DNA from 3 places in the Saccharopolyspora taberi genome. Region 1 is predicted to be linked to each of the others. Evidence: riboswitches for the same ligand, from Rfam matches in the RefSeq annotation. Region 1 holds a riboswitch; each other region holds the start of a gene.

What was found. Region 1 has a riboswitch for thiamine pyrophosphate ahead of ABD691_RS27085 (thiamine ABC transporter substrate-binding protein). Riboswitches for the same ligand answer to the same signal wherever they lie in the genome.
Region 2: another riboswitch for thiamine pyrophosphate. It lies ahead of thiD (bifunctional hydroxymethylpyrimidine kinase/phosphomethylpyrimidine kinase); the one in region 1 lies ahead of ABD691_RS27085 (thiamine ABC transporter substrate-binding protein).
Region 3: another riboswitch for thiamine pyrophosphate. It lies ahead of thiO (glycine oxidase ThiO); the one in region 1 lies ahead of ABD691_RS27085 (thiamine ABC transporter substrate-binding protein).

The regions. Positions count from the first base shown of each region.
Region 1 covers NZ_BAAAUX010000023.1:135,698-146,052, forward strand. The annotation lists partial or broken gene ABD691_RS27075 (ABC transporter ATP-binding protein) at 1-770, opposite strand, end outside; gene ABD691_RS27080 (ABC transporter permease) at 770-2,395, opposite strand; gene ABD691_RS27085 (thiamine ABC transporter substrate-binding protein) at 2,371-3,417, opposite strand; TPP riboswitch at 3,444-3,553, opposite strand; gene ABD691_RS27090 (4a-hydroxytetrahydrobiopterin dehydratase) at 3,608-3,907, shown strand; gene ABD691_RS27095 (FAD-dependent oxidoreductase) at 3,944-4,897, opposite strand; gene bioD (dethiobiotin synthase) at 4,894-5,592, opposite strand; gene ABD691_RS27105 (S1 family peptidase) at 5,875-6,633, shown strand; gene ABD691_RS27110 (serine hydrolase domain-containing protein) at 6,614-7,738, opposite strand; gene ABD691_RS27115 (MerR family transcriptional regulator) at 7,834-8,208, shown strand; gene ABD691_RS27120 (NAD(P)-dependent oxidoreductase) at 8,189-8,794, opposite strand; gene ABD691_RS27125 (EamA family transporter) at 8,791-9,702, opposite strand; gene ABD691_RS27130 (LysR family transcriptional regulator) at 9,781-10,355, shown strand, end outside.
Region 2 covers NZ_BAAAUX010000043.1:19,359-29,713, forward strand. The annotation lists gene orn (oligoribonuclease) at 19-675, opposite strand; gene ABD691_RS32645 (AMP-binding protein) at 735-2,402, opposite strand; gene ABD691_RS32650 (hypothetical protein) at 2,515-2,715, opposite strand; gene ABD691_RS32655 (hypothetical protein) at 2,874-3,602, opposite strand; gene ABD691_RS32660 (hypothetical protein) at 3,670-4,065, opposite strand; TPP riboswitch at 4,163-4,261, shown strand; gene thiD (bifunctional hydroxymethylpyrimidine kinase/phosphomethylpyrimidine kinase) at 4,249-5,046, shown strand; gene tenA (thiaminase II) at 5,104-5,817, shown strand; gene ABD691_RS32675 (hypothetical protein) at 5,898-6,026, shown strand; gene ABD691_RS32680 (polysaccharide pyruvyl transferase family protein) at 6,017-7,129, opposite strand; gene ABD691_RS32685 (DUF2218 domain-containing protein) at 7,304-7,606, shown strand; gene ABD691_RS32690 (hypothetical protein) at 7,607-7,963, opposite strand; gene ABD691_RS32695 (coiled-coil domain-containing protein) at 7,976-8,890, opposite strand; gene ABD691_RS32700 (GNAT family N-acetyltransferase) at 9,187-10,338, shown strand.
Region 3 covers NZ_BAAAUX010000033.1:9,234-19,588, reverse strand. The annotation lists gene ABD691_RS30920 (FUSC family protein) at 1-1,565, shown strand, start outside; gene ABD691_RS30915 (hypothetical protein) at 1,619-1,765, opposite strand; gene ABD691_RS30910 (hypothetical protein) at 1,989-2,840, shown strand; gene ABD691_RS30905 (hypothetical protein) at 2,899-3,204, shown strand; gene ABD691_RS30900 (putative T7SS-secreted protein) at 3,218-3,832, shown strand; gene thiG (thiazole synthase) at 3,869-4,633, opposite strand; gene thiS (sulfur carrier protein ThiS) at 4,635-4,835, opposite strand; gene thiO (glycine oxidase ThiO) at 4,832-5,947, opposite strand; TPP riboswitch at 5,939-6,046, opposite strand; gene thiE (thiamine phosphate synthase) at 6,133-6,804, shown strand; gene ABD691_RS30875 (S1 family peptidase) at 7,048-8,172, opposite strand; gene ABD691_RS30870 (hypothetical protein) at 8,369-9,646, opposite strand; gene ABD691_RS30865 (GntR family transcriptional regulator) at 9,776-10,355, opposite strand, start outside.

The DNA.
Region 1 (10,355 bases):
ACAGCGACCTCCCCCAGCGCGCAGCTCGCGACTCCGTCGCTCACCCGCGCGGGCAGGAACGTGGTGCAGCCCAGGAACGCCGCGACTTCGTCGTCGGCGGGGTGGCTCCAGAGCGCCTCCGGCGTGTCGACCTGGAGCACGCTGCCGCGTGACATGACCGCGACGCGGTCGGCGAGGGTGAACGCCTCGTCGTGGTCGTGGGTGACGACGATGGCCGTCGCGTCGTCGCGGGCGAGCAGGGACGCCAAATCGACCGCCAGCTGCTCGCGCAGCATCCTGTCCAATGCGGACAGTGGCTCGTCGAGCAGCAGCAACCGCGGTTCCGCCGCGAGCGCGCGGGCCAGTGCGACGCGCTGGGCCTCACCTCCGGACAGCTCCGTCACGCGGCGGCGCTCGTAGCCCGCGAGGCCGACCAGTTCGAGCAGTTCCGCCACTCGTTCCGCGCGCCGGGCTCGGCCGGTGGAGCGCATGCGCAGGCCGAACTCCACATTGCCCGCGACGTCCCGGTGTGGGAACAGCTGGCCGTCCTGGAAGACCATGCCGAAGCCGCGGCGGTGCACCGGGACCCGGGCCAGGTCTGCGCCGTCCCAGTGCACGCTGCCCGCCGACGGGCGTTCGAGGCCCGCGATCGCGCGCAGCAGCGTCGACTTGCCGCAGCCCGAAGGGCCCAGCAGGGCCAGCACTTCACCATCGGCCAACTCGATGTCCACATCGGACACCGCGGGCTGCGATCCGTACCGGACCGACAGGCCGCTGACGTTCAGGCTCATCAGAACTCCCCGACGGATTCGGCCCGGCCCCGCACCCGCTCGATGAGGACCACCGCCGCGATGGTGACGATCATCAGCAGGGCGCAGGCCGCGTAGGCCATCTGGCTGTTCAGCTCTCCCGGCCGGGAGACCAGCCTGCCGATCGCGACCGGCAGGGTGGGCGCGTCCGGGCGCGCCAGGAAGCTGGTGGCGCCGAACTCGCCGAGTGCCACCACGAAACCGAATCCCGCCGCTGCCACCACGGCTCGGGCCGCCAGCGGCACGTCGATCTCCCACCGCACCCGCCACGGGCTCGCGCCGAGCGTGGCGGCGGCCTGCCGCAGGCGGGCGTCGATCGCGCGCAGCACCGGCAGCACCATCCGGATCACCAGCGGTGTCACCACCAGCGCCTGCGCAAAGGGCACCAGCAACGGGGACGTGCGCAGGTCGCCCGGCAGCACGTCAAGCGTGATCAGGTAGCCGAACCCGACCGTCACCGCCGACACCCCCAGCGGCAGCATCAGCACCGTGTCGAGCAGTTCGGCCGTGGTCCGCCGCTGCACGCTGATCAGCACGAACGAGGCGAGCAGGCCGATCAGCAACGCCAGCCAGGTCGCGTCGACCGCGGTGCGGACCGAGTTCAGGGCGGCGTCGATGCCCGACACCTGCAGGGTGCCGCGCTCCCCCGTCCCCGCCAGCGCGCGGTAGCCCGCGAGGCTCCATCCGTCCCTTGTGGACACCGAGCGGACGAGCAGGCCGATGATCGGCGTGAGCAGTCCGGCGACCACCGCCGCGGCCAGGCCCACGACCCACCACTCCCCGCCCTGCGGTCGGCGGGCCGTCTCCTCCGCCTTCCGCAGCCGCAGGGCGGTTTCGCGGCGACGGCGGGACACCGCCGCGATCACCAGCGCCGCGACCACCGCCGCCAGTTGCAGCAGCGACAGCGCCGCCGCTCCCGGGAGGTCGAGCAACTGCACGGTGCGCAGGTAGATCTCGGTTTCCAATGTCCGGAAGTCCCCGCCGCCCAGGACGAGCACGACGCCGAAACTCGTCGAGCAGAACAGGAAAACCACCGCCAGCGCCGAACCCAGCGCGGGCAGCAGCGCAGGCAGCGTCACCGACGTGAACGCGCGCAACCGCGACGCTCCCAGCGAACGCGCGGTGTCCTCGACCCGGCGGTCCAGATGCGTCCAGAGGCCGCCGACCGTGCGGGCCACGACGGCGACGTTGAAGAACGCGTTGGCCAGCACGATCCCGGCCACGCTGACCCCGTCCGCACCACCGAACAGCGCGCGGAACGCCATGCCCACCACGAGCGTCGGCAGCACGAACGGCACCATGACCATCGCGCGCAGCACCATCTTGCCCGGAATCGTCAGCCGCGCCAGCACATACGCCAGCGGCATGCCGAGCACCAGCGCGACCACCGTGGAGGCGGCGGCCTGCCCGAGCGTGAAGGCGACCAGCCGCCAGGTGGCCGGATCGCCCAGCACACCGGCGATCCCGCCACCAACGCCCATCCCGACGATCACCGCGACCGGCCAGGCGAAGAACAGGCCGAGGAACCCGAGCACCAGCGCGGCGGCGGCACCGACGGCCGCGCGGTGCCCGCTGCCGACGCTCAGCCCCGCACCACCGAGCGCCACTGCTCCACCCAACGGTCGCGGTTCTGCTGGACCTGCTCGGCAGGCAGTTCGGCGGGCCGCTCCGGCAGCGGCGCGCTGGTCTGCCAACCCGGCGGGAGCGGCACGTCGCGCACCGAGGGGTAGACGTACATCGTGTCCGCGACCTGCGCCTGGAACTCGGGCGACAGCAGGAAGTCGACCACCTTCCCCGCGGCCTCCGGGTCCTTCGCGCCGGTCAGCACGCCGGCGTACTCGACCTGGCGGTAGCAGGTGTCCAGCAGTGCCTTCGTGCGCGAGGTCCCGTCCGGGTTCGTCTCGGCCGCGGGCGAGGAGGCGTAGGACAGCACGATCGGCCGCGGCCCCCTGCCGGCCGAACCGGAGAAGTCCTGGTTGTACGCCTCCTCCCAGCCGGAGGAGACCTTGACGCCGTTGGCGGTCAGCTGCCGCCAGTAGTCCTGCCAGCCGTTCTCGCCGAACGCGGCGACGGTGTCGAGCAGGAACGCCAGCCCCGGCGAGGACGTGGCCGGATCCGGCACGGCGAACAGGTCCTTGTAGCGCGGGTCGGTCAGGTCGCGCAGCGTCGTCGGCTCCGGGAGGCCGTGCTGGGCGAACCAGCCGGTGTCGATGTTGACGCAGACGTCGGCGACGTCGACCGCGGTCAGCCGGTTCTCCGGTTCCAGCGCGTAGCGCTCGGGGCCCTGGCCCGCGTTCGGCGGCCGGTGCGGCTGGAGCACGCCCTCGCGCAGGGCGCGGGAGGCGAACGTCGAATCGATTCCGTAGGTGACGTCGCCGATCGGGTTCGCCCTGGTCAGCGCCAGCTTGTTGGTGAGCTCGCCCGCGTCACCGCTGTTGACGACCTGGAGCGTGATGCCGGTCGACTCCTTGAACTTCGCCAGCAGGCCCTCGTCCGCGACGAACGAGTCGTGCGCGACGAGCGTGACGGTGCGGGCGCCCTGCCCGGCACCCTGCGTTCCGGCCAGCGAGCACCCGGCGGTCAGCACGGCCAGCGCGGTCGCTCCGGCGAGCTGCAGCAAACGGTTCAACGATCCTCCCGATGTCCTGCCACGCAGCCGGCACCGAGGGGCCTCCCTGCGCCGGCATGACCCGGTTCAGGTTCGACGGTCGAGGGGCTCGCCCCCTCCTCTCAGCCCAGCGTGCTGGACTCCCGTGGCCCCGGAAGTGTACGTCAGGGGGACGCTCGCGCCGGGCGCGGCGAGGGCCCACCATGTGGGCATGACCGAACTTCTCACCGACACCCAGGTGTCCGAGGCGCTCCAGCACCTGCCGGAGTGGCAGCAGGACGGCCCGAAGCTGACCAGGACCATCGAGTTCGCCAGCTTTCCGCAGGCCATCCAGGCCGTGAACCGGATCGCCGAGATCGCCGAGAGCGAGAACCACCACCCCGACATGGACATCCGCTGGCGGAAGGTGACCTTCTGGTGCATCACCCACTCCGAGGGCGGCATCACCCAGAACGACGTCTCGCTGGCGCAGGAGATCGACTCGGTCGCCGACGCCTTCGCCAACGCCTGAGCAACCGGGCGGAACCGTCGCCGGCGGTTCCGCTCCTCAGGCCCCGAGCAGCTCGGCGATCTCGAAGGCGCAGCCCCAGGAGAGGCTGACCCCGCAGCCGGAGTGGCCGTAGTCGTGGATGATGCGCGCCCCGGCGAAGTCCTCCACCTCCAGCCGGACCGAGTCCCGGCCCGGGCGCAGGCCGATCAGCTCGTCGACGACCTCCGCACCGGCGAGCGCGGGCTCGATCTCGGCGCAGCGCCGCAGGATGCCCTCGCTCACCGTGCGCGACGGGACCAGGTTCCAGTCCTGCTCCACGGCGACCCCACCGAGGATGACGCGGTCACCGTGCGGCATGTACCCGGCGAACTCGCTGTTGGTGGTCAGCTCGATGAAGTACTCGTCGATCCCGGGGTTGGCCACGACCACGTGCTGCCCGCGCACCGGGTGCACCGCCGGATCGCCGACCAGCTCCCGGGCGCCGACGCCCGTGCAGTTGACCACCAGCGGCGAGTCCGCGGCGGCTTCGGCCAGGGTCGGGACCGGGCTCACCGCGATCTCGCCCCCGGCCGCCCGGAACCGGTCGACCAGGTAGTCGAGGTAGGCGGGCATGTCGATCAGCGGGACGGTCGCCCGGTAGCCGCTGACGAACCCCTCCGGGAGCTCGTCGGGCCGGCATCGGCGCAGGTCGGGGATGAGCCGAGCCTCCGGCGGCACGGCGTCGCCGAGGTCGAAGCGGGCCGCCATCCGGCCGGACGCGAGGTGGACCCCGGAACCGCTGTCGCGGGCGAGTTCGGTGAACTCGGCGTGCGAGAGGGTGCCCCAGTACAGGACGCGGTCGGCGGGCCGCAGCATCGCCGGGCCCCACATCGCACCCGCCACTGCCGAAGTCGTGTCCCGAGGCCGGTCAGCGGTCCGGATCCGGACCCGCAGCCCCGCCTCGGCGAGCACCACCCCGGCGGTCAGCCCCTGCACTCCGGCGCCGATCACCAGCACGGACTCTCCGGTCACCCGTCCCACGCTAACAGCCCGGACGGGGTGAAGGTGCCGCCGAGCTCCGGCGCCAGCCCTGCCCGCGCGCGGGCCCGGAACCCCTCCGGGTCGGCCGCGGCCTCGGGGAGCGCACCCAGCAGCGGCGCGCCGGTCACCGCGGGCAGGTCGACCAGGTTGCAGCGGGAGGCCAGGTCCGGCTCGTCCGGCCAGCTCCCGACGACCACGCCCGCGCACTCCACGCCCCGGCTGCGCAGCGCCTCCGCCGTCAGCGCAGCGGCGTTGAGCGTGCCCAGACCGGCGTGCGCGACGACCAGCACCGGCGCCGAGAGCAGGGCCGCCACGTCCGCGAGCGTGCCGCCGGCGTCGTCGTAGTGCACGAGCAGTCCTCCCGCGCCTTCCACCAGGACCAGGTCGTGGTCCCGGTCGAGTTCGAGCGCCGCGGCCGCGACCTCGGCCGGTCGCACCGGAGGAAGGCCCGACCGGCGCGCGGCCGTGGCGGGCGCGAGCGGTTCCGGGTATCTGGCGAGCTCGACCGCGGTGATCGGTCCCGCGAGCCGCTCGACCTCCGCGACGTCACCGGGTTCGCCCTCGGCGACGCCGGTTTGCGCCGGTTTGAGCACCGCGACGCGGCCGGGCTCCAGCGCGGCGATCGCGGCGGTGACGACGGTCTTGCCGACCTCGGTTCCGGTGCCGGTCACGACCAGGACGGACATCGAGCCTCCTCAGCGGTGGTGCTCCGCGCGAGGTCGTCGGTGCCGGTGGGCGGCATGGTCGCGGAACCGTACCGCGATCGTGCCGGATCGGGGGCCGGAGGCGCAGTCCCCCACCGGACAAGATCGGCCGCCGGGCATTGTGCACATCGGACAGTGCTCGGGCGGGGAACGCCCCACCTAGGGGTCGCCTGGGCCCCGAGGATGACGATCGGCGAGACCTGGAGCTGATCCGCCGGCACCACCCGCGCTCCTACCTTTTCCCTTGTGAGAAGGAGGAATTCGATGCATCTGCTAGCGGGAGCCATCGCGGCGTCGCTGATCGCGGCTCCGGTCGCGTCGGCCGCCGGGACCGAGGTGATCGGCGGTGGCGAGGCGACCGAGCCCTACGAGTTCATGGCGGCCACCTCGCTCGACGGCGAGTTCCGCTGCGGCGGCTCGCTGATCGCTCCGGACTGGGTGGTCTCGGCCGCGCACTGCTTCGCGCAGAAGGCGCCGGACGGCTCGATCGTGCCGATCCCGACCGACGGGCTGGCCGCGCGCGTCGGCAGCCACGACCGCACCGCGGGCGGCAGCGAGGCCCGGATCAGCGAGATCGTGCTGCACCCGGGCTTCAGCGTGCAGGGCGGTGACATCGCCCTGCTCCGGCTCGACCACCCGGTGCCGCAGCGGCCGATCGGGATCGCCGACGCGTCCGGGCCCGCGGGCACCGCAACCCGCGTCCTCGGCTGGGGGCGGACGAACGAGGAATCCGGCGAACTGCCGGTGCGGCTGCGGGAGCTCGACACCCGGATCGTGCCCGACGACCGGTGCGGAACGTTGTCCGATCCGCACCGGAACATCTGCACCGAGGGCGTCGTCCCCGGCACGAACGCCTGCGACGGCGACTCCGGTGGCCCGCAGTTGCAGGGCAGGCCCGGCGAGTGGGAGCTGATCGGCGCCACCGGCGGTCCGGCCGACGGCGACGGGAAGTGCGGGACCGGCTACGGCCGCTGGTCCGACCTGCCGCAGGCCCGCGACTGGATCACCGCGACGACCGGCTGACGACCTCGTGCAGCGCGGTCAGGACCGCCTTGCGGCGCGGGTCGATCCCGCCGGAGTCGCGCAGCTCGTTCATCACGTACGACACGCCGACGCGCGCGCTGGGCCAGGCGGCGTGTCCGGAACCGCCGGCTCCGCCGTGGCCGAAGACGTCGTCCGGCGGGCCCAGCGGCTGGGCGGAGCTCTGGAGCCGGTAGCCGAGGCCGTAGGCGAGGTCGTCGCCGGTGGTCGGGTCGATCCCGCGCGCGAGCGGGGACCGGGCGAGGTCGATCGTCTCCGGCTTGAGCAGCTGGACACCGTCCAGCGTTCCGCCGAGCGCGAGGCAGCCGTAGAGGCGCGCGATCGAGCGGGCGGTGCCGAGCGCGTTGACCGCGGGAAGCTCGGCCCGGTGCGCGCGGGCGGTGTTCCAGAAGATCGGGCCTTCGGCGAACAGCGGCGGATTCGCCCAGACCCGGCGGTCGAAGTCGCGTTCCGGCGCCGCCTGCACCAGGCCCGGCGCGTAGCTGAACTCCGACGCCCGGTGCTCGTGCTCGGGTGGCAGCCCGATCCACACGTCGAGGTCCAGCGGGGTGGCGATCTCGTCGTGGAAGAAGGAGCCCGCGGTGCGGCCGTCGACGCGGCGGATCAGCTCGCCGACGAGCGTGCCGAAGGTCAGCGGGTGGTAGACGACCGCGTCGGTCTGCCGCGACGAGTCCGCGAGCCGGGCGGCGAGACCGGCCTGGTCGAGCAGGTCCTCGTGGGTGGTGGCGTCGGGGTAGGCGGGCAGCCCGCCGCGGTGCGACAGCACCTCGGCGACGGTCACGTCCTGCTTGCCCCGCGCGGCGAACTCCGGCCAGTAGCGGGCGACCGGGGCGTCCAGCTCGATCGCGCCGCGCTCGACCAGCACCAGCAGCGCGGTGGCCACCAGGCCCTTGGTGCCGGAGAAGATCATCTGGAGGGTGTCGTGCCGCCACGGGCGGCCGGGAGCCGCCGATCCGCCCCACAGGTCCAGGACGGTCCGGCCGTCCTGGACCACGGCCAGCGCCGCCCCGACCTCCCCGCGTTCGCCGAAGTTGGCCTCGAAGGCTTCGGCGACCGGCTCGAACCCCGCCGCGACGTGCTGCTGCATCTGCTCCCCCGGCTCGTGGTGAACGGATCACGACAATACGCGGCGACGCCCGCTAGACTCTGACATTGATGTCAACCTTGCCTGAGCCGGATCTCATGAAGATCGGCGAACTCGCCCGGCGCACCGGCGTGAACCAGCGCCTGCTGCGCTACTACGAGGAGCAGGGCCTGCTCACCTCGCAACGCGCCCCCAGCGGTTACCGCTACTACGCGCCGGAGGCGATCACCGTCGTCCGCCAGATCCGGCAGCTGCTCGCGGCCGGGCTGACCACGGATGTCATCCGCGACATCCTGCCGTGCGCGCGCGGCGAGGTGCCGACGCTGGAGCCGTGCCCGGCGCTGCTGGCGACCCTGCGCCGGGAACTCGGCAACATCGACGACCGGATCAGCTGCCTCCAGCAGACCCGGGGCGCGCTCGCGGACTTCCTCGACGCCACCGACCGGGTCCCCGCTACCGGTGGACGACCGTGATGTGGTGTTCGGAGCCGGGCGTCTCGACTTCGTCGACCACGGCGACGGCCAGGTCCTCGGCGCTGATCCACGACTTGCCGTCGGCCGCGGTGAGCAGCACGTCGGTTCCGCGCCGGTAGCGGCCGGTGCGTTCACCGGGCTCCAGCAGGGCGGGCGGGCTCAGGTAGACCCAGTCGCCACCGGGACGGGCCTGGCAGGTCCGCAGCTGAGCGACTCCGGCTGCGGCGACGTCCTTCAGGGCGGCAGGCACGTACTCGGGGTTGTCGGCGACCAGGAGGTCGTGGTTCCCGGGGCTGCGCAGCGCACCGGCACCACCGACGACCAGGACGCGAATTCCCAGCTGTGCGGCGATGTCCAGGACCGTGCGCGTGATGCTGACCAGGTGGTCCTGATCGACCGGGACGGTCCGCACTGTCAGCACCACCGCATCGGTGCCGGCGATCGCCCCGCGCACCGCGTTCGGGTCCGTGGCGTCGACGGCAGCCCTGCGGGACAGGGCGAGCACTTGGTGGCCGCGGGCGCCGGCCTCGGCGAGCACCCGGCTGCCGACCATCCCGCTGGCGCCGATCACTGCGATCCTGCTCATCGAATCCGATCTCCTTCTTGCTTCGACGGGTTGAGCTGGGCCGCGAGCATGGCGGCCAGGGCGAGGACGAAACCCAACGACTGGAGCAGGCTCAGCGATTCGCCGAGCACGATTCCCACGACGGTCGCGACCAGCGGCGACAGCAGCACCAGCGGGGCGGACGCACCGACCGGCAGCTTGCCGATCCCGCGGAACCACAGCGTGTACGCGATCAGCCCGCCCATGCTTCCGAGCCACAGGTAGCCGCCGATCGCTCCGGCGTCGATCCGCTCCGGCGTCCCCTCGATCGCGAGGGTGAGCGGGAGCAGCAGCACTCCGCCTGCCGTCAGCTGCCAGCCGGCCAGGGCCAGCGGGCCGACTCCCGCCGGACGCCCCCAGCGCTTGGTGAGGACGACCCCGCCCGCCATGGCCGCTGTGCCGCCGAGTCCGGCGAGCACGCCGACGAAGTCGAGCCGGGCCTCCGGTCCGAGCACGACGAGCCCGACGCCTGCCACGCCGAGCACGCCCCAGGCCAGTCGCCAGGCCGTCGGCCGGTCGCCGAGCACCGCGACGGCCAGTCCGGCGACCAGCAGCGGCTGGGCGGCGCCGAGGGTGGCGGCGACGCCGCCGGGGAGGCGTTCCGCCGCCAGGAACAGCAGCGGGAACATGGCACCGATGTTGAGCACGCCGAGGACGGCGGCCTTCCACCACCAGTCGCCGCGCGGGAGCACGCGGGTGATCGCCAGCGCGAGCAGCCCGGCGGGCAGGGCGCGCATCAGCCCGGCGAACAGCGGGTGCCCGGCTGGAAGCAGCTCGGTGGTCACGGCGTAGGTGGTGCCCCAGGAGGCTGGAGCCAGTGCGGTCAGGGCGACGGTCGCCGCCCGCGAGGTCCGCAGCGGGACGGGTGGCCGCTCGGTCAAGGTCTGCATGCGAAGAAGTCTCGGCTCAGCGCATCATGAATCCAAAGCATCCTTGCGATGGCAGCTATGAATGAGGACGATCGTCGCGTGGACCTCCAGCAGATGCGGTACGTCGTCGCGGTCGCCGAGACCCGCAACTTCACCCGCGCCGCCGAGCGCTGCGCCGTGGTGCAGTCGTCGCTCAGCCACCGGATCGCGGGCCTGGAACGGGAGATCGGGGTCAAGCTGTTCGCCCGGTCCAGTCGCCGGGTCGAGCTGACCAGCGCCGGGGAGGCTTTCCTCGTCGGCGCGCGCGAATGCCTGGCCGCGGCCGACCGCGCGGTCGCCGACGCTGCTGCCGCGGGTGGCGTGGTGCGCGGCCGGTTGGCTGTGGGCGTGATCGTGACGACGGCCGCCGTGGACGTGCCCGAGGTGTTGCAGCGGTACCGCGCCCGCTACCCGGACGTCCACGTCAGCCTCCGCGCGGGCGGGAGTGACGAGCTGGCGGGGGCGGTCCGCGACGGCGAACTGGACATCGCCTTCCTCGGCATGCCGGTGGGCGAAAAGCCGTCCGGCGTGGAAACCGTCGTCCTCGACCACGACCAGCACGTGCTGGTGGTCCCGGCCGACCACCGGCTCGCGGGCGCCTCCCGGGTCACGTTGCGGGACCTCGCCGACGAGGC
Region 2 (10,355 bases), on a different contig from region 1:
CCGGCTCTCCCCAGCGGCTCAGCCGTCCTGCTCCGCCTGCTCCTGCCTGGCCTTTTCGGTGCCGCCCTCGACGTTGTCGCCGTTGAGCAGCTCGGCGGCCACCGCCTGCGCCTGCTCGCTGCTCGGCCCCGGCTGGGGGACGAACGCGGTCCGCCGGTAGTAGGCCAGCTCGCGGATGGACTCCCGGATGTCGGCCAGCGCGCGGTGGGCCAGGCCCTTCTCCGGCTGCGCGTAGTAGATCCGCGGGAACCAGCGCCGGCACAGCTCCTTGATCGACGAGACGTCCACCATGCGGTAGTGCAGGTGGCCGTCGAGCGTCGGCATGTCCCTGGCGATGAAACCGCGGTCGGTGGCGATGGAGTTGCCCGCCAGCGGCGCGGACCGGCCGTCGGGCACGTGCTGGCGGATGTAGTCCAGGACGCGCTGCTCGGCCTCGGCCAGGGTCACCGCCGAACGCCGGACCTCCTCGGTGAGCCCGGAGCGCTCGTGCATCTCGCGCACCACGTCGGGCATCCCGGCGAGCACCTCGTCGTCGGCGTGGATCACGATGTCCACGCCCTCTCCGAGGACGTTCAGGTCGGCGTCGGTGACCAGGGCGGCGATCTCGATCAGGGCGTCCTTGCCCAGGTCGAGACCGGTCATTTCGCAGTCGATCCACACTAGACGGTCGTTCACCCGCGTGAGCCTAACGCGGGCGGGCTGATGATCGTGCGATCGCGGTCCTCGCGGCCCGGTCACCGTTCGGCCACGTGCCCGGACGCTCCGTGCGCGCGCAGCTCGCGGGGGACGACCTTGCCGGTGGCGTTGCGGGGCAGCTCGTCGAGGAACACCACGTCCCTGGGCATGGCGAACCGCGACAGCGAGCCGCGGACGCGTTCGCGCAGGCCGTCGGCGTCCGGCTCGGCTCCCGCGGCGGGCACGACGAAGGCCGCCAGGCGCTGGCCGAACTCGTCGTCGGGCACCCCGATGACCGCGACCTCGGCCACCTCGGGCAGCGCGGCGATGGCGTCCTCGGTCTCCTTCGGGTACACGTTCTCGCCGCCGGAAATGATCATGTCGTCCTCCCGGCCGACCACGTACAGCCGTCCGGCGGAGTCCGTGCGACCAAGATCACCGGTGGACATCAGGCCGTCCCGGACCTCCTTGCCGCCGCCGTTGGTGTAGCCCTCGAAGAGCATGTCGTTGCCCGCGAAGATGCGGCCGGTGGCGCCGCCGCGGACGGGCTTGCCGTCCTCGTCGAGGATCCGCACGACCGTTCCGCGCGGCGGGCGGCCCGCGGTGCTCGGCTCCCGGTTCAGCTCCGCGGGGGTCGCGATGCTCACCCACGACACCTCGGTCGAGCCGTAGACGTTGTAGAGCACCGGGCCGAAGGCCCGCTGGAAGTTCGCCGCGAGCTCGGCGGGCAGCGCCGAACCGCTGGAGGCGACGATGCGCAGCGCGCCGAGGCCCTCGCGCTGCCGGTCCTGCGCGGGCAGGTCGAGGATGCGTTGCAGCATCACCGGAACCGCGAACATCGAGGTGCACTGGTGGCGCTTGAGCGCGTTGACCGCGCGGGCGGGCTCGAACTTGCGGGGCAGCACCAGCGTCGCGCCCAGCACCGCACCGAGCTGGAACGCGGCCAGCCCCCAGGTGTGGAACACCGGTGCGCACACCAGCATCCGCTCGCCGCTGCGCAGCGGGATCCGGGACATGATCGTCGCGGCCGGTCCGATGCCCGGCGGGTCCGGCCTGCGGGCACCCTTGGGCGTGCCGGTGGTGCCCGAGGTCAGCACGATCATGCGGGCGTGCCGGGGCCTTCGGGGCAGGGCCCTGGCGGACGCGGTCGCGATCAGGTGCTCCACCGTGTCGTGCCGGGTGCTGCCCTCGGTCCAGGCCAGCACCACGTCCAGGTCCTCGGGCAGTTCGGGCAGGTGCGCGGAGAACTCGGAGTCGACGACTAGCAGGTCGACCTGCTGCTCGGCGACGACGGCGGCCAGCTGCTGGGTGCTCAGCCCCGTGTTGAGCAGCACCACGTCGGTGCCGAGCTTGCCGCAGGCGATGATCGTCTCGATCGGCCCGTGGTGGTTGCGGCACAGGATCGCGACCTTGCTGGTGTCGCCGATGCCGCGGGCGCGCAGCGCGTTCGCGAGCCGGGTCGTGCGCTGGGAGACCTCGGCGTAGCTGAGCGCGCCCCGCTCGTCGATGACAGCCGGGCGGTCGGCGTGCCGGATGGCGCCGACGGCGTAGGCCAGCGGCGGGGTGATCCCCCAGCGCAGCCAGGCCCGGAAGATCCGCAGGAGCTTGTCGGGGCGCATCGGCCGCAGCACGCCCTGCCTGGCCAGGATGTAGGCCGTCTGCGGCCCCTGGATCCAGTCCGGCCGCACCCTCGCCCGCAGCCTTCGCACCAACCCGTGAATCGCCACGCGTCCACCCTCGCCGATCGGAAGCTACCGAGAGTAGATAATGCCTCCCGCGCGGCGTTCCGGGAAGGGTGCGGCCGGATGCGGATCAGCCGGACCCCGTTGACCTGCGCGATCACGGCGCGTTCGCGGCGGCGGCGACCACGGCGTCGCGCAGCGCGGCGCGCAGCCGTCCGACTTCGAGCGGGGAGAGGACGGCCGTCTCCCCGGGCGGTGCGACGACCACGACGTTGCCCTGGTTGACCAACACCGACACGTCCCTGCGCCGCCCCGCGACGTCGCGGCAGCTCACCCGCCATTCCCCAGTGGCGTCCACGTATCCCCGACCTCCTTCGGCCCACCCTCTGGTGGGCGGTCGATCGTGAGACGCGCCAGGTCGGCGGATGTGATGGCGGGCCGCCGAATTGGCGACCCGCCAGTAGGTAAGCGCTGCTCAGCGCACGTTCTTGATCTTCGAACGGGCGCGCGAGGTGTTCAGACGGACTGGATCCGCAGGCCCTCCGGCTCGGCGGTGAAGGTGACCGCGCCCTCGAACTCGGCGATGGGCAGCTCGTCGCGGACCAGCCGGTGCGGGCCGTCGAAGGTCTCGACCCGGATCTCGGCGGAGCTGAAGGTCTGCGCGGCGTAGTCCGGGCCGCTGAGGTTGACCTCCAGCCGCGGGCCCGCCGGCGTGACGGTGATCCGGCCGCCGGGTACCGACAGCGGTTCGCCGTTGCTGATGACCGTGATGCTGCCGTTCGCCGGGTCCTCGGGGCGGACCGCCACGTGCGACAGCGCGACGTCGCGGCGGCCGGACTCGCCTGCCATGCCGATCACGTCGCGGCCGACGGGCTCGTCGCCGCCACCGGGGTTGAACACCGCGGCGCGCAGCTTGGCGCCCAGCCGGTAGGGCTGCCACGATCCGGCGCCGACCAGGTTGACCACGGCCGCCACCTCGCTGCCCGCCAGCAGCCGTTCGCTGCCCGAAGCGGCGGTGACCTCGACGGCCGCGACACCGCGTTCGGCGAGCAGTTCCCGCAGCGCTTTCGCGCGCTGCCTGCTCTTGCGGTCGAATCCGCGGGTGATGGCAACGGCCCCGGAGTTGGCCGCGGCTCCCGCCGCGGCGTCGGCGAGACCGGCCAGCGGGCCCCAGACTTCCGCGGGATCCGGCCGCTTGGCCCGGCGCGAACGGGCGTACTGGGTGGCTTCGGTCGTGGTGTCCATCGCCCCCACCCTATCGGCGGCTGAGGGTCGCCTCACCGGATGGTGACTGTGAGATCGCTCGCGGCGATCAGCTGTCCCAGACGCTGACCACGAGATCGGCGCTGCGCCGCAGCTGGTCGGCGACCTGCCGCTCGCATTCCGGGCAACGCTCGGTGATGGCGCGGCTGCGAGGTTCACGCGATGGGGGGTAGGTCTCGTAGGGGATCTTGACCGCCGCCGAGCACAGGGCGGGCACGACGTCGCCCGCCGGGCGGGCGCCGGGGCGGTCGGTCACGGCGTGCCTGATGCGCTGCCCGGGCGGGACGATCCACCACACCTGCTCGCGGTCGAACACGGTCGAACCCCCTCGGTCGATCCTCGTCTGCCCCAGGGACGGCGGTCCGGCGCGATCGGTTGCACGGGGACCGCGGATGCCGCCGGAATCCGGCTCGGCTTGGGCGATCCGGTCAGTTTCGTCGCGCATCTGCCTGATGTACATGACCCGGACGGGGGACACGGCGTTGGGCCGGAGCGGCGGAAGACGGGTGTGGTCCGGGGGCGCTGCCGGGTTGTAGGTTGGTCGCACTGACGCGGGGTGCCCGGGAGTGGTCCGGGCTGAGAACAGACCCGTTGAACCTGACCTAGCTCGCACTAGCGGAGGGACGTCATGATCGTCAACGTCGTGACCATCGCGGGTACCGACCCCAGCGGCGGCGCCGGCATCCAGGCCGACCTGAAGGCGTTCTCGGCGAACGGCGCCTACGGGATGTCGGTGATCACCGCGCTGGTCGCGCAGACCACCACCGGGGTCGCCGAGGTGCGCGAGGTGCCGCCGGAGTTCGTGACCGCCCAGCTCACCACGCTGCTCGACGACGTGCGGGTGGACGCGGTCAAGATCGGCATGCTGGCCAACGCCGGGGTGATCCGGGCCGTGGTCGCCGCGCTCGACCGGTACGCGCCGCCGCACGTCGTGCTGGACCCGGTCATGGTGGCCAAGAGCGGCGACCGGCTGCTCGCGCCGGAGGCGGTGGCGGTGCTGCGGGACGAGCTGCTGCCGCGGGTCGACCTGATCACCCCGAACCTGCCGGAGGCCGCGGATCTGCTGGGAGAGCGGGAGATCCGCCGCGCCGACGACATGCCCGCGCAGGCCGAGCGGCTGGCGGAGCTGGGCGCGAAGCAGGTCCTGCTCAAGGGCGGCCACCTCACCGGCGAGTCCAGTGTGGACCTGCTGTCCGGGGACGGGGTCTGCGAGTTCCTGCCCGGCGAACGCGTCGTCACCAACAACGACCACGGCACCGGCTGCACCCTGTCGGCCGCGATCGCGGCCCTGCGCCCGCAGCGCCCGGACTGGCCGACCGCGGTGCGGGAGGCCAAGCAGTACCTGACCGCCGCGCTGCGCGAATCGCACCGCCTCGACGTCGGTCACGGTCACGGCCCGGTGCACCACTTCCACCAGTGGTGGTGACGCGCCCGCGATGCCCCGGATCCGGCAAGCACTGCGTAGAGAGCGAGAGTTGATCCGATGAGCAAGCTCCCCGCCCCGCCCGCCGACGGCTTCTGCGCGCGCGCCTGGGCCCACACCGCCGAGCTCCAGCAGGCGATCGTCGAGCACCCGTTCAACGCCGCGCTCACCGACGGTTCGCTGGACCGCGAGCGGTTCGCCTTCTACATCGTCCAGGACGCCCGCTACCTCGCCGGCTTCGCGCAGGCGCTCGCGGCGGCGGCCAGCCGCGCCGAGGAGGCCGAGGACGCCGCGTTCCTCGCGGGCGCGGCGCAGGGCGCGCTGCTGGAGGAGCGGCGGTTGCACGCCGGTTATGTAGAGGAGTTCGGGCTTTCCGACGCCGACATCGCCGGGGTGGACACGTCCCCGTCGTGCCTGGGGTACACGTCGTTTCTCCGCGCCTCGGCGCTCACCGAGCCGTTCCCGGTGCTGGTGGCGGCGCTGCTGCCGTGCTTCTGGGTCTACCAGCACGTGGGCAGCACGATCCTGGAGGCAACCGGCGCGAGTGCCGATCACCCGTACCACAAGTGGATCCGCACCTACGCCGACGACGAGTTCGCCGCCGCGGTGCTGTCGGCCCGGCAGCTCACCGACCGCGCCGCCGCGGCTGCCGACGAGCCGATGCGGGAGCGGATGCTCGCGGCGTTCACCCGTGCGACCGAGTACGAGTGGCTGTTCTGGAACAGCGCGTGGGAGCGCGAGGAGTGGCCTACCACGAAGTGGTTGCGGCCGTAACGAAAACCCGGGGCCGCGCCGATGTCGTGAACGGAGTCGCAGGCCGTGGGTTCGCCCACCGTAGGCAGGGTTTCGGTGCAGTGGGCGGGTCGCTTCTGATCATCTTCGTCGGCATGCTGGTTCCGGTGCTGGCTGCCGCGCCCTTCTACATCCTCGACCACCGCGCCCGCAGGCGCGAGGAGCTGAAGCGCGAGCAGGATCAGCCGTAGATCGACCCGGCGAGCTTTTCCTTGTCCTGCCGCGTTTTCCGCAGCGCCTCCGGTGGGAACCCGCCGCCGGAAGGGATCGCCGGGACGGCCAGCCCCTCGCTGAGCGACCACCCGGAGCCGAGGTCGATCAGCGACCGGTGCTTGTTGGTGTAGTAGCCGGAGTTGACCGACACGGCGACACCGTCCGCTCCGGCCGCGGCGGCGACCAGGTGCACGTGGAAGCGGCTCGACAGCCACCGCTGCCCGGGTGCCGCGGGCAGACCGGCGTCGATGATCTCGGAGAACGGGTAGAAGCGGGCGCCCGCGAGTTCGTGCTCGACCAGCGCGAAGACCTCGCGGTCGATGCGCGGGATGCCTTCGACGAACCCGACCTGCTCCGGGCGGACTCCCCACTCCCGGAGGGTGTCGAGCAGGAACCCGGCCAGCCCGGGCACGCTCACGTCGAGCAGGTCCGACTGCAGGCAGACCATGACCTCGCGGTGCTCGTCCTCGCGGTGCAGCGACGGGTCCAGGCCGAAGAACAGGTCGTCGCCGGTCGCGGTGATCCCGTCGAGCGAGCCGAGCAGGTCGGCGGACGGCTCGTCCCGGACGTCGACCACGTCGAACCGCGCGGCCAGCTCCCGCAGCAGCGGCCGGGCCTCCTCGGCCACCGGCCACAGCCCCTGGCCGGTCATGGCGGCCCGGCCGCCGGACCGGCGGGTCGCGGCGACGGCCGCGGCGAGCAGGCCGACGTGGTGCGGCCAGATGCCGTTGATGAAGCCGCCGCCGATGACGTGCACGAGGTCGGCGCGGGCGGCCAGCTCGATCCCGGCGACCCAGCGGGGTGCGAGGCCGGGGTCGTCGACGGCGCTGCGGACGAAGGCCGCGACCTCCCACGGATCGTCCGACGGCGCCTCCCAGCACAGCCGCCAGAAGGTGTCGGTGAACCGGACCCGCGGGTGCAGGTGCCCGAGCAGGACCGCGCTGGGACCGGGGTTGGGGCAGTCGACCCAGATCTCGCTGTCGGGTGCGGTCCGCGCGAGGTGCTTGAGCCAGGTCGCGGCGATCAGTTCGTCGCCGTAGTTCGGGTGGCCGGTGGTCGCGACGAGGTAGACGGTCGGCACGGGGCTCCTGCCGGTTGGGGGCGGGGGCGCGGCCGAAGGTAACAACCGGCGGCCGGTGGCCGTGGCGGCGGCCTGCCTGCGGTCGGGCGCGCTGTGACGACCCACACGGTGGCACGGCGAAAGTAGTGCGGAAAACTAACAGTAAGGTAAGGCTAACTACGCGCGGAGGAGCTGATGCTCATGGTTCACGCGAGCGCTGACGTCGACACCGACAAGCCCGAGCGCTACGGCAAACAGCTCGCGTCGCACCTCGGCCGCAAGTGCGCGGTCGCGGACGAGGACGGCGGCATCCGGATCACGCTGCCCGCCGATCGCGGGTCGGGTAGCTGCCTGCTGGTCTACCGGCCCGGCGTGCTCGAACTGCGCGCCGAGGCGGAGAACGCCGAGGTCCTCGAAAGCGTGCGGGACGTGATCGGCAGGCACCTGGAGCGTTTCGGCCAGCGCGACCAGCTGGTCGTCAACTGGCGGAACAGCTGACTACGACTCCTCGACCTGGGCCCGCAGGCGTTCCAGGCGCCTGCGGGTGCGGTTGAACCGGGCTTCGTAGCGCTTCGCGAACAGGTCCGTCGGCAGCTCGGGCATCTCGACCGCCTCGGGCGCGTAGCCGATCGAGACCACCGGCTCGGCGGTCTCCTTCTTCTTCGGCTCCTGCTCGGCCGGGGCGGTCTGCCGCGGGACCACGACCGGCGAGCTCTGGGTGGTCTTGCGGTGCTTCGGGGTCCGCGGGACCGGCGGCGGCTGAACCGGCCGGCGCTGCGCCTTCTGCAGCAGCGGCCAGAAGATCAGGGTCGCCACGGCGAACCCGGCGACGAACGTCAGAACGATCAGGTCCACGTCGTGCTCCGATCAGTTCGGCCGGACCACGTCGAGCGCTTCGAGCTGCGGGCCGGAGCCGTTGGTGTGCGGGGTGAGGTCGACGTTGAAGGTCTGGACGTCGTCTCGCTGCGCGGGGAGCTCGACCTTCGACCGGTCGGGTGCTCCGGGCAGCGGGGCGGGCTGGGGGATGAGCAGTGCGGCCGAGGAGTCGATCGACTCCCGCGCGTTGTTGAGCGCCGACATGGTCGCGGTGCGCAGTTCTTCGAGCTGGGTGCTCTGGCGGTGGATCTCGTCGAGCACGTCGAGCCGGAGCTGCTCGCTCTCGGCGTCCCACTGGCCGCACTGCTTGCGGGTGCGGGCGAGCAGTTCGTCGGCTTCTTCCTGAGCCGCCGCCATCGTCTTCTTGTACTCGTCGCGGATCGACTGCCGCATGGCCCGTTCGCGGTTGCGCAGTTCGCTGAGCCGCTGGTCGTGCTCGCGGCGCAGCGCCGCGCGGCGGGACTCGAGGGTGGAGATCAGCTCGGCGCACTCGGTGCGCAGGTCCCGCGCGGCCTGCTCGGCCTCGGCGATCAGCTCCCTGGCCTCGTTCTCGGCGGTGCCGCGGATGATCTCGGCCTGCCTGCGGGCCTGGTCGCGCAACGTCTGGACCTCTTCTTCGGCGATGGTGAGCATGTTCTGCACCCGCTGGGACGCGGCGGGAAGCCCGGTGTCGGAGGACTCGATCCGCTTGAGCTGCTGCTCGGCGTTTTCGAGGGCGTCCCGGGTGTCGTCGCAGAGGCGGCGGAGGTCGCCGTTGAGCTGTGCTGCCTCGTTCCGGTCGATGGTCACGAGCTTGAGCTGGTTCTCCAGCAGCTCGATGTGCTCGATCACCTGGTTGCGGTGGAATCCCCGGATCTGGATGTCGAATCCGGGACGGAGCGGGACGACGGCGTCGGCGTCTTCCATGGGGGACTCCTTTATCCGGACGACGAGGGCATGGTCACTGGTTGGGAGGTTAGGTCCGTGCGCGCGTGATCGCCCAGCGGAGCACGGCGATCATCACCTGATCAGGCATGGATCTTCATCCGATGTCATGTCGCCAGAACAACCTCGTCCTGATCTGCCCGAATGCGCGGTGACTGCCCGTGTCCACTGCGGACTCGATGTTCCCGGTTGGAGCAAGGTGTTAGGTTAGCCTCGGCTCACTAATCGGAGGATTCTCGCCAATCGGAGGACCCTCGCTGATCCGAGGACGGAGTGCCGTGGAACCTTCCGGATCGACACACCTGCGCCGTTCCGCCGTGCTGCGCCGGTGGCTGTCCGAGACGCACACGCCGGTCGCGGAGGGGGCGCTGCGGCTGACCATCGGGTCGCTGCGCGTGGACACCGAAGTGATCTACAGGTCGCCGACCGGAGCGCACGCGTTCGCGCCGATCTCCGTCGAGGGCGGCGATTCGCTGGTCGCCGCGTGCGCGGAGGAGGCGCGGCGGCGGTCGCTGCCGGATGCGGCGATCAACGCTGCCGACGCCGGAACGCCGGTCGAGTGGGCGCGGTCGCTCGGGCCGGATCCGCAGTTGCCGTCGGATCCCGTGCGGTCGCTGCACGACCACGCCGACGCGCTGCTGAAGTCGGACGATCCGGCGGCTCTGGCTCGGGGGCCGTTGGCGATGATCGGCCGGTTCGGGCGAGCGGGGCTGGCCGATGAGGACGAACTCCTCGGTCTGCTTGGTGAGCGGCTGCGGGCTGCCGGCAGCCGCCGGTTGGACAGCCCGACCACCGCGGATCTCGCCGTGCTGGTGGGCGAGGATCTGCGCTACCTGCCCGAGGTGACCCCGGTCCGCTACGAGGTGCCGAATCCGCTTTACGCCGGTGATCCGGAGGTTCCCGGTGTGCCGATCCCCGAGCTGGGCGGCGAGTGGTCGCTCCGACCGGCGGACACCGATGCGGATGTCGCGCTGGTGCACCGGTGGATGAACAGCGAGCACGTCGCCGTCAACTGGCACCAGGACTGGCCGCTGGAGCGCTGGCGGGAGGAGATCGCCACGCAGCTGGGCGGTGCGCACTCGGTTCCGTGCGTCGTCGCGCTCAACGGGCGCGAAATCGCCTACGTCGAGCTGTACCGGGTGTGCCGGGACAAGCTCGCCGGTTGCTACCCGTACGCGCCGCACGACCTGGGCGTGCACATCGCGGTTGGGGAGCGGGACGCGATCGGGCGCGGGGTCGGCTCCGCGCTGCTGCGCGCGGTCGCCGACGGGCTGCTGGCCGCGGACCCGGTCTGCGAGCGGGTGGTGGCCGAGCCGAACGTCCACAATGGAGCTTCGGTGGGCGCGTTCGGCAGGGCGGGCTTCGTCCGCGAGCGCGAGGTCGGCCTGCCCGCCAAGAACTCCGCGCTGATGGTCTTCTCGCGCAGGTGATCAGGCGCACCATGGCC
Region 3 (10,355 bases), on a different contig from region 1:
TCGGCAGCGACCAGCCCCCGCTGGTCCTGCTCGCCTCGGCGGTCGCGGGTGCGGCGTTCGCGCTGCTGCTGCGGCTCACCGTCGGTCTCGGCGACACCACCAGGGCCACCCGCTACGCGGTGGCCGAGACCCTGACCGTGTCCGGTCCGGGCGTGGTGGAGCTGGCCGCGGGCGCGTGGCGGGCCGACGGCGCGAGCACCTGGCTCGGCCAGGTGCTGGCCGGAGCGGCGCGGTTCCGAGCGGCGCGCGAGACGCTGCTGGCGCAGGCGCAGCAGGCCGACCGCGCCGAGGCCACGCGGCTGCGGCAGATCGTCGACGAGGCCGACAAGGTCGCCGAGCAGCTGGCCGTCGCGGTCCGGTCCCGGGCGTGCAGCGGGCTGCCCGCGGCGGCCCGGCTCGACCCGGCCGAGGTGGTGCTGCGGCGCGGCGGTCGGCAGGACCTGCCCGACGCCGCGCGGGCGATCAACCAGGGCCTGGAGCGCATCCGGACGGCGGTGGTCCAGCGCGACGAGACGCCCGCGACCCCGCCCGCTCCCGGAGGCCGTCGCGACCGCGCGCTGGGCGCGGTGCGCGCGCACGTGTCGATGCGCTCGTCGCTGTTCCGCCACGCGCTGCGCTGCACGCTCGCGGTCGGCTTCGGCATGGTGATCGTGCTGCTGCTCAACGACCCGTCCGAGTCGGGGCTGCTGCTGGCGCTGTACGTGGTGCTCCAGCCCGCCGCGCGGGACAGCATGACCGGAGCGCTGGAGCGCACCGGAGGCGCGGTGCTCGGGGTGGTCGCGCTGGCGGCGCTGATAACCCTGCTGCCGGGGGCGTACCTGCTGGTGCCGCTGGTCGTGGCGGTGATGCTGGTGACCGTCGACCGGCTGCGCACCGACTACTCGTACCTGCTGGGCGCGTTGATCGCGATCACCGTCGTCGACCAGGCGATGCGGCTGGACCGGCCGCTGGTCGACGTGGCGATCAGCTTCGCGGCCAACACCGCGATCGGCGCGGCGATCGCGCTGATCGTCGGTTACGTGGCGTTCCTGGTGCTGCCGAGCAGCGTCGTGCCGGACGTGAAGGGCTCGGTGCGGTCGACGGTGTGGTCGGTCTCGGAGCTGCTGCGCAGCGTGCGGGCCGCGGGCCAGGGCGCCGACCTGCTCAAGGCCATGCACTCGGCGCACGTGCTGGCGATGCGCCGGACCCAGGACCTGCTGGGCATGCCCGCGCTGCTGGACGGGACCGGCGAGGAGACCGAGGACGAGCGGGTCACCCGCGACGCGGCGATCGCCCTGGACGCGCTGCGCCAGGACGTCGCGACGCTCGCGTTCCGGCCGGAGGCCGAGCGGGCGGTCGCCGTCCCCGCGCTGCGCGCGGTGGACGACCTGCTCGCGGGCAAGCCGACGGCGAAGATCCCGGACGCCCCGGAGGGGAGCGCCCCCGCGACCGAGCTGCTGGCGGGCTCGCTGGTCGAGAACGCGCTGCACGCCCGCGCGGCGATCGACCGCACCTTCGGCTACGACCGGCCGTGGAAGAGCTACACCATCTCGTTCGTCCGCACCGAGCGGCTGCACATCAGGTAGCCCGGACGCCCGGCCTGCTCGGTGCGGTCGAGCAGGCCGGTGCGAACACCGGCCTAGACCTGGGCCAGCCTGCGCATCCGCTCCCATTCCCGCTCCCGCTCCAGATCCGCGATCCGCCGCCGGTAGTGGCTCCACATCACGATCCAGCCGCTCTGGAAACCCAGCAGAACCGCCAGCGCGAACATGTAGAAGGGGCTCATTCCTCTCCTCCGATTCAGTCAGGTCCGGATGCGATCGAAGCTATGGAGGACCCATCGGCCCGGACGAGCAATTCCGCATTACTCGCCAAGAACCCGCCACCGGTCCGGTTGGCGAGAAAATGGCGAGAATCCGGGCCGTGGCGAGAAGTTGGCGAGTTTCCGGAGTTCGCGCAGATCGGAACTGCTAAAGTCCACGTTCCGCCGAGGACGGAGGGCCGCGCGGATGACTGGGGACCGAGACCTCAACGCTGCACGGGAAGCGCTGACGAGACTGCACTTGGGCGCCGGAGTCCGGCACGCACAGCTCCGCGAACGGCTCGGCCCGGAGCTGCGCCGGATCTGGGGGATCACGTCGAAGGACCTCACCGAGGTCATGGAACTGACGATCGTGCGCCTGGACCAGTCGCTGTCGGACCTGCCCAAACCGGACCTCGCCCGGACCGCGCGCGTCGCCTACAACCTGGACCCCGATCCCGACCTGGTCGGCCTGCTCTACATGGACCGCATCAAGGCGCTCAGCGGCAGGCTCGGCCCGAAGAACTCCGTGCGCACGCTGGAACGACATGTCAAGAGCGTGCGCGAGCACATCGGCGCCCGGCTCGCGCGGGCGTGGCCGCCGGTGCCCGCCGACGCCTTGCGCAGGGTGCGCGCCCGGGAACGCGCCGCACGATCGCCCGCGCCGACCGACGATTCCCGGCTGCTCGCGAGCATCGGTTCGCTGCTGGTGCCGCGGGATCCGGTTGAGGAGTCGATCAACGAATTCCTCGCCGGAACGATGCTGGTGCCGCGCGACGCCGAGAACCGGCTGGCACTCGCCCGCACCGCCGCCCACGGCGACTGGGTGTGCGCTTTCAGCAGCCCGCACCGGTTCGACGAGTACCGGCGGGAGGTGATTCCGCCGTGGGGGCCGCAACCGCTCCCCACGACCGGCGCCGACCTGCTGCGGAAACTGCGTCAAGAACGGCTCCGAGCAGGGATTCTGGTCAACCCGGAAGCCGCCCGGAATGCCGCCCCGGTCGCGACGCTTCCGTTGTCGCCGCAACTGGTGGAGCAGATCTCCGGCCGATTGCCCTGAACGAAGATTGCGCCGGGTCCTTTTCCACCGGAAACAGTTCCGGATAGGATTCCCGGCCATGACCCGGAGCATTTTCTCCGCCGATACGCACGAACTGCGCGCCACGGCGCGCAACACGCGCAACACGATCAACGACTTCAGCTCCCGGTCGGCGCTGAAGTACCGGCTCGCCCCGAGCGAGGCCGGCCACGACCGGCTCGGCGCGGAGCTGGCCGCCTACCAGCAGGAGTCGGCGAGCGCGGTCGACCTGCTGCGCGCCGACGCGCTGGAGCTGGCCGATCGGCTGGTGGGCAGCGCCGACCTCTACGAGGAGCTGGACGCCGGGCTCGCGGACAGGCTGTCCGAGATCGCCGATCTCCGCTGACCCCTGAGCGCCGATGAACGAGCTGGCCCCGATCCGGGGCAACAACCAGGGTGTCGCCGGTGAGAGCGACCGGTTGAACGCGCTCGCCGACGAGCTGGAGTTCACGGGCAACGCGATCCGGTCCGCGCGGGCCGAGTCCTGGTCCGGGCGGGCCCGCGACGCCCACGACCGGGCGCGGGCGGACCTGGCCACGAACTGGCTGCGCGCGGCCGACTCGCACCGGCGGGCCGCCGCCGAGCTGACCAACTACCGGCTCGTGCTGGAGAACGTGCAGGTCCTGGCGGACTCGGCGATCGCGGACGCGCGCGAGTCCGGCATGCGGCCGGACGTCGTCGAGATCGTCCGCGGACAGCTGGAGCGCTGGCGCGGCCAGCTCGACACCGCCGGGGCGGTGGCCGCCGACGCGATCCGGGCGGCGGGACTGGAGCTCCAAACCCTGCGCCGCGTCCTCCGCGAGCCGCCGCGCGCCGCCGCTCCGGCCTCGCCGAAACCCGCTCCGGCACCGCGACCCGCGCCGATCGCCGTCCAGGCACCACCCGACCTCAGCCAGGCGCGGGAAAATCCGGTCGAGTTCCAGCAGAAGGTGCAGGACCTCAACAACGCCGTGCGCGACGCTTGGCGCGCCTGATCACCTGCTCCGCGAACGAAAGCCCTGCGTGCCGGATCAGCCGATGGGCCTGCCGGGGCTGGACGCCTGGGCCCAGAAGCGCTGCGGGATGCGGCCGGCCTGCCGGGCCAGCCGGCCCGCCTCGACCGCCGCGCGCATCGCGGCGGCCATCCGCTCCGGATCCTGCGCGCGGGTCACGGCGGTGGCCAGCAGCACCGCGTCGCAGCCCAGCTCCATCGCCAACGCGGCGTCGGACGCGGTGCCGATCCCGGCGTCCAGCACGATCGGGACCGACGCGCGGGACACGATCATCTCGATGTTGTGCGGGTTGCGGATGCCCAGGCCGGTGCCGATCGGCGAGCCCAGCGGCATCACCGCCGCGCACCCGGTCTCCTCCAGCTTCAGCGCCAGCACCGGGTCGTCGTTGGTGTAGGCGAGCACCACGAATCCCCGGTCCACCAGCTGTTCGGCGGCGTCGAGCAGCTCCACCGGGTCCGGCAGCAGCGTGTCCTCGTCGGCGACGACCTCCAGCTTGACCCAGTTCGTGCCCAGCGCCTCCCGCGCGAGCTGCGCGGTCAGCACCGCCTCGGCCGCCGTGCGGCAGCCCGCGGTGTTGGGCAGCGCCTCGATGCCGAGCCTGCGCAGCAGTTCCAGCACGCCGGTGCCGCCACCGGCGTCGGCGCGGCGCATCGCGACCGTGGTCAGCTCGGTGCCGGAGGCGATCAGCGCACGTTCCAGCACCGCGAGGTTCGCCGCGCCGCCGGTGCCGGTGATCAGCCGGGAACCGAACTCGCGCCCTGCGATGATCAGCGGGTCGTCCATGTCAGCCTCCTTGGACCGCGGTGAGGACCTCGACGGTGGCGTCCGGGTGCAGCCCGGTCGCGGGCCAGGACGCCCGCGGCACCACCGAGCCGTCGACCGCGACGGCGATTCCCCGCTCCGGGAAGCCGAAATCCCGGAGCAGCACCTCCAGCGTGGTGTTCTCGGAGACCTGCTTCGGAGTTCCGTTGAGCACTACGTTCACTGTTGACCTCCGTTGTGGCGGCCGGGGTCGGCGGCCTTGACCTCGTCCTGCGGCGTCTCGCCGCGCAGCATCCCGAGCACGGCGTCGGCGGTGACCGGCGCGAGCAGGAAGCCGTTGCGGTGGTGGCCGGTGGCCGCGATGACGCCGGGCTCCAGCGGGCCCAGCAGCGGGAGGTTGTCGCCGGTGCCCGGCCGCAGGCCCGCGATGGCCTCGACCAGCTGGTACTCGGCGATCCCCGGCATCACCTGCTCGGCGTCGGCGATCAGGTCGCGCACCCCGCCGACCGTGACCTCGGTGTCGAAGCCGACCTCGTACTGGGTCGCGCCCAGCACCAGCCCGCCGTCGTCGCGCGGCACCAGGTAGACCTGCCTGCCGTGGACCGGCCCGCGCACAGTGCGGCTCGGCGGTGGCAGCGCGGTCGAACGCGCCCGCAACCGCAGGATCTCGCCCTTGACCGGGCGAACCGCACCGCGCAGCAGCGGGTGCAACTCCCCGGAGTGCGCCCCGGCCGCGATGACCGCGACATCGCACTCCAGAACGGAATCCTCCAGCTCGACCGCCCCGGCGCGCACCGCGCGTGCCCGCGCGAGGACGTGCTCCGCGCCCGCCGCCGTCGCCGCTGCTCGCAGCGCGGCCAGCGCGACGCGGTTGTCCACCGCGAGATCGCCCGGCACCTCCAGACCGCCGCGGACCGCGGGCCCCAGCGACGGCTCCAGCCGCCGCAGCTCGCGCCCGCTGTGCCTGGTCACCACCCGTCCCAGGGTCGCGAGGTAGTCGGCGAGGTTGTCCAGCTCGGCCCGGTCGGCGCTGTCGACGCCGACGACCAGCGTGCCCTCGGTGCGCAGCCCGGACGGCAGGCCGGACGCGCGTTCCAGCTCGGCCGCGAACTCCGGCCAGCGGCGCAGCGAGACCGCGCCGAGCTCCAGCAGGTCCTCCTCGCCGGGCCACGCCTCGGCGACCGGCGCCAGCATCCCGCCCGCCACGAAGGACGCACCGGACGCCGGTTCCGGATCGATCAGGCTCACGCGGTAACCCGCGGTGGCCGCCCGCCAGGCGACGGACGTGCCGATGACTCCGCCGCCCACGACGGCGACGCGCACAAGACCAGACAACTCCACGCTCCCTGCGCCGGCATGACCCGGATCAGGTTCGACGGTCGGGGCCTGCGCCCCCTCTCAGTCCGGCATCAGCGGACTCCCGTGCTCACCGCGATCCACCGTACCCGGCCGAGATCCGGCAGTCAGCAGCCGAGGCGAGATCTCCCGGCGGCTCCGGCGTCGGCGGTTACCCTTGGGGCATGCCCGGTTTGGACGGCTTCGGCATCCGCGCCCGCCTCGAAGAGGCCAGGCTCTACCTCTGCACCGACGCGCGCACCGAACGCGGCGACCTCGCCGAGTTCGCCGACGCGGCGCTCGACGGCGGGGTCGACATCATCCAGCTCCGCGACAAGGCGTCCGGCGGTGCACCGCTGGAAGCGCGCCACGAGCTGGCCGCACTGGAGGTGCTGGCCGAGGCGTGCCTCCGGCACGGCGCGCTGCTGGCGGTCAACGACCGCGCCGACGTCGCGCTGGCCGCCGAGGCCGACGTGCTGCACCTGGGCCAGGACGACCTGCCGGTGGAGCTGGCCCGCCGGATCGTCGGTGACCAGGTGGTGGTCGGCCGCTCCACGCACGACGTCGTCCAGGCCGACTCCGCGGCGACCGAGCCGGGCGTGGACTACTTCTGCACCGGGCCGGTGTGGACGACCCCGACGAAGCCGGGCCGGGAGGCGGCCGGGCTGGACCTGGTCCGGCACGCCGCCGAGCACCGGGGACACGGCAGGCCGTGGTTCGCCATCGGCGGCATCAGCATGGACAACCTCGACGAGGTGATCGCCGCGGGCGCGCAGCGGGTGGTCGTGGTCCGCGCGATCACCGAGGCCGAAGACCCCCGAGCGGCGGCGCAGTCCCTCCGCGCCAAGCTCAGCTGACACGCGCGTACCCGGCGCCAAAGCCCCGGGTACGCACCATTCAACCCAACCATCGTCCTCAAGCGGCGAAGCCGCTTAGCCCAAGCACGCAGCAGGACCACCCGCGGGTTCTCAGGCGTCGCCTCGCGAGGACAGCTTTTTCCGTCGTATTGGACTATACGTCGGAAAAAGATCCCGCAGCGAGGCGGCGTCTGAGGTTCCGCCAAGCGACCACCCAAGCAGAACGAGCCGAACGGCGAAAACTCACTGCGTGAGCAGCGTCAGTCCATACGCCTGCAGGATCTCGTTCACGGGCTGGAAGTACGTCGTCCCGCCCGACGAGCAGTCGCCGGAGCCGCCGGAGGTCACGCCCTGGGCCTGGTCGCCGGACAGCCAGGAGCCGCCGGAGTCGCCGGGCTCGGCGCAGACGTTGGTGCGGGTCAGGCCCTGCACCGTGCCCTGCGGGTAGCTCACGGTCTGGTTCTTGGCCTCGACCGTGCCGCAGTGCCAGCCGGTGGTGGAACCGGACCGGCAGATCGACGCGCCCTCGGCGGACTCGGTCGAGCCCGCGACGCCGACGGTGCCGCCCTGGTAGTCGTTGACCAGCGGCTGCGGGGTCTCGCCGGAGCCGACCTCGACCCAGCCGTAGTCGTTGCCCGGGAACGACGAGCCGGCGAAGGTGCCGGTCGGCTGGCTGGTGGTGTCGCCCTGGTTGCCGCAGTGGCCCGCGGTCACGAAGCCGCCCTGGACCGAGAAGCCGATCGAGCAGCGGGAGCCGCTGCCGATGTAGTAGGCGTTGCCGCCGATGACGTCGGCGTAGGTGCGCGGCTGCTCGGCGGACTCGACGACCTGGACGTCGGCGGTGTTCACGCCGGCCGCCCTGACGAAGTCGGCCGCCGCACCGGCGGTGCCGGGCGCGGTGGTCAGCACGACGGAGTTGCTGGTGGAGTCCACGTACCAGCCGCTGACCGACTGCGGGATGGCCGCGACGTGGGCGTTGAGCCCGTCGGCGACGCCGTTGAGCTGGTCGAGTCCGGTGTCCACGACCTTCGCCTCGGCACCGGCCGCCCGGACCTCGTCGACCAGGTTCGCGTCGGTCACGCCGACGACCAGCTTGCCGAGCGCGGCGTCGTAGTGCGAGCCGCCGAAGGCGTTCCCGAGGGTGGTGCGTAACTGCTGGTCGGCTCGGTTGGCCACGGCCTCGTCGGCGAGCCGCTCGGTCGCCTGCTCCGCGGTCAGGCCGAGGTCGCGCTGCATGGCCTCCAGCAGGGTTGCCGCCTTGGCCGGCGCGGGTGCGGGGGTCGCGGTCGCGGGCACGGTCAGCGCCGCGATCGTCCCGGCCGCGAACATCACGGTTCCCGTCATGCGGGCCGCGGTTCTGCGATTCATGTGCTGTCTCCCTTGTCCGTGGAAGGGGCTCCGTGGCGACCGATTATTGGTCGAGACCAGGGAGAGCACATCCATCATTTGACGCATATGCGACGACACGCCGAAATGCGCCGAGGCCGGGCGGCACGCCGCCGAACGGAGTGCCACCCGGCCGTCCCACGATGTCGTTACCGCAGGTCGAAGCCGCGCAAACGGATCATTCCGGAATGCCCTGAACGCTCGGTTGCACCGACTGCGTCGGCTCGCCGGAGGGCTCGGGGCGCTCCTGCGTCGGCGACGGGTCGCCGGTCGGCCGCGGCTGGACCGTCGGCTGCTCGGTCGGCCGCGGCTGCGTCGGCGACGGCGCCTGGGTGGGTTCCGAGGTCGGCTCGCCGGTCGGCCGCGCGGAGGTGGTCGGCTTCTGGGTGGTGCTCGGCTCCGGGGTCGGCGCGGGCTGCTCATCGCGCACCGGCGGGGCCTTGCGGTGCAGCGCCTCACCGATCGTCGTGCCGCCGTCGCCGGACAGCGAGCGGCCGGTGAGACCTTCGAAGCCGGTGACGATCAGCATGCACAGCGCGAACGCGAGCGCGCTGCTGGCCGCCGCCACGCCCCAGCGCCGCCAGCGGATGCGGCGGTCGGGCTGCTCCGGCGGGGCGATCATCGTGGTCGGTTCGGCGGCGTTGTCGGAGAGCCGGGGGTCGGCGGCGTTCGGGCTGACCAGCTGCGTGTCGGCGCCTTGCCCCACGAGCCGGGTGTCGTCGGAGCCCGGGCCGACCAGCCGCGTGTCGGCTGCGCTTTGGCCGACCAGTTGGGTGTCGGCTGCGCTCGGGCGGGCCAGCTGGGTGTCGTCGGCGCCCTGACTTTCCAGCCGAGCATCCGCGTCACCCCGGCCGACCAGCCGGGTGTCGGCGGCACCCTGGTCGACCTGGGCGCGGTCGATCCGGCGGGTCCGGTTCGGATCGTCGACGACCTGCTCGCCGCCCGGCCAGTGCATCGCGGGCGTGCGGAGGAAGCGGGTCCGCTGCTCGGACTCCGCGGGCGCGACCTTCCCCGCCCCGGCGGTCCCGGTCCCGGCATTGCCCGGCCCGGCTTGCGCGATCCCCGCTTGCGCGGTCCCGGCCTGCCCGGCGCCAGCCCGCCCGGACCCGGCGCTCTCGACCCGCGTCGCCCCGTCCCGCCCGGACTCGCCCGGCTCGCCCCCGGCCTCCCCGTCCCCGGCCGCCGACAACGCCCCGGGCTTCCGGAGCCGCTTGAGCACCGACGCCTTCTCCGCCTGCTCCTTGGTCCGCTCCAGCGACATCTGGTAGACCTTGCCGCCGACGGTGATCACGACGCTGGTCAGCGCCGCTCCCCAGAGCGTCCCCACCGCCCCCAGGGTGGATCCCAGGAAGGCCGCCGTCACCGAGGCCAGGGCGGCTCCGGTGACCTGGGCCGGGGATATGTCCAGCTTGCGCTTCTTGTCCTCGCCGTCAGCTTCCTTCTTCTCCTCGGCCATGGCTCCCACGCACTACGTATCGGTCCTGTAACGGCCAACGTGGAACCACGATCCTTTTCTCCCCGATGTTGCCCAGTCGTGAGTACTGCCACTTCGGGTAACGCGGCTGCACCTTCCGGCGCAACGGGCTCAGCCCGGCGGGTTGAGGCGGGCGACGAACTTGTACCGGTCGCCGCGGTAGATCGACCGGACCCATTCGACCGGCCGCCCCTCGGTGTCGAAGGAGTGCCGGGACAGCAGCAGCATCGGCAGCCCGACGTCGGCGCCGAGCAGCTCGGCCTCCTCCGGGCTGGCCAGCGCGGTCTCGATGGTCTCCTCGGCGTAGCCCATCTCGACCTCGAAGCCCTCGCGCAGCACCTGGTACAGCGAACCGCCGGACTCCAGCCTGCCGGTCAGGCCGCGGAACCGGGACAGCGGCAGGTGGGTCGTCTCGATGGCCATCGGCTCACCGTCGGCCAGCCGCAACCTGCGCAGCCGCAGCACGGTCGCGCTGGGGCGGGTTCCCAGCAGGGCCGCGAGCTCGGCGTCGGCGGGCTCCTCGACGACCTCCAGCAGGCGGGACGCGGGCTGGCGGCCCTGGGCGAGCATGTCCTCGGTGTAGCCGGTGAGCTGGAGGCGCTGGGCGACCTTGGGCTTGGCGGCGAAGGTGCCCTTGCCCTGCACCCGCAGCAGCCTGCCCTCGACGGTCAGCTCGGCCAGCGCCTGCCGG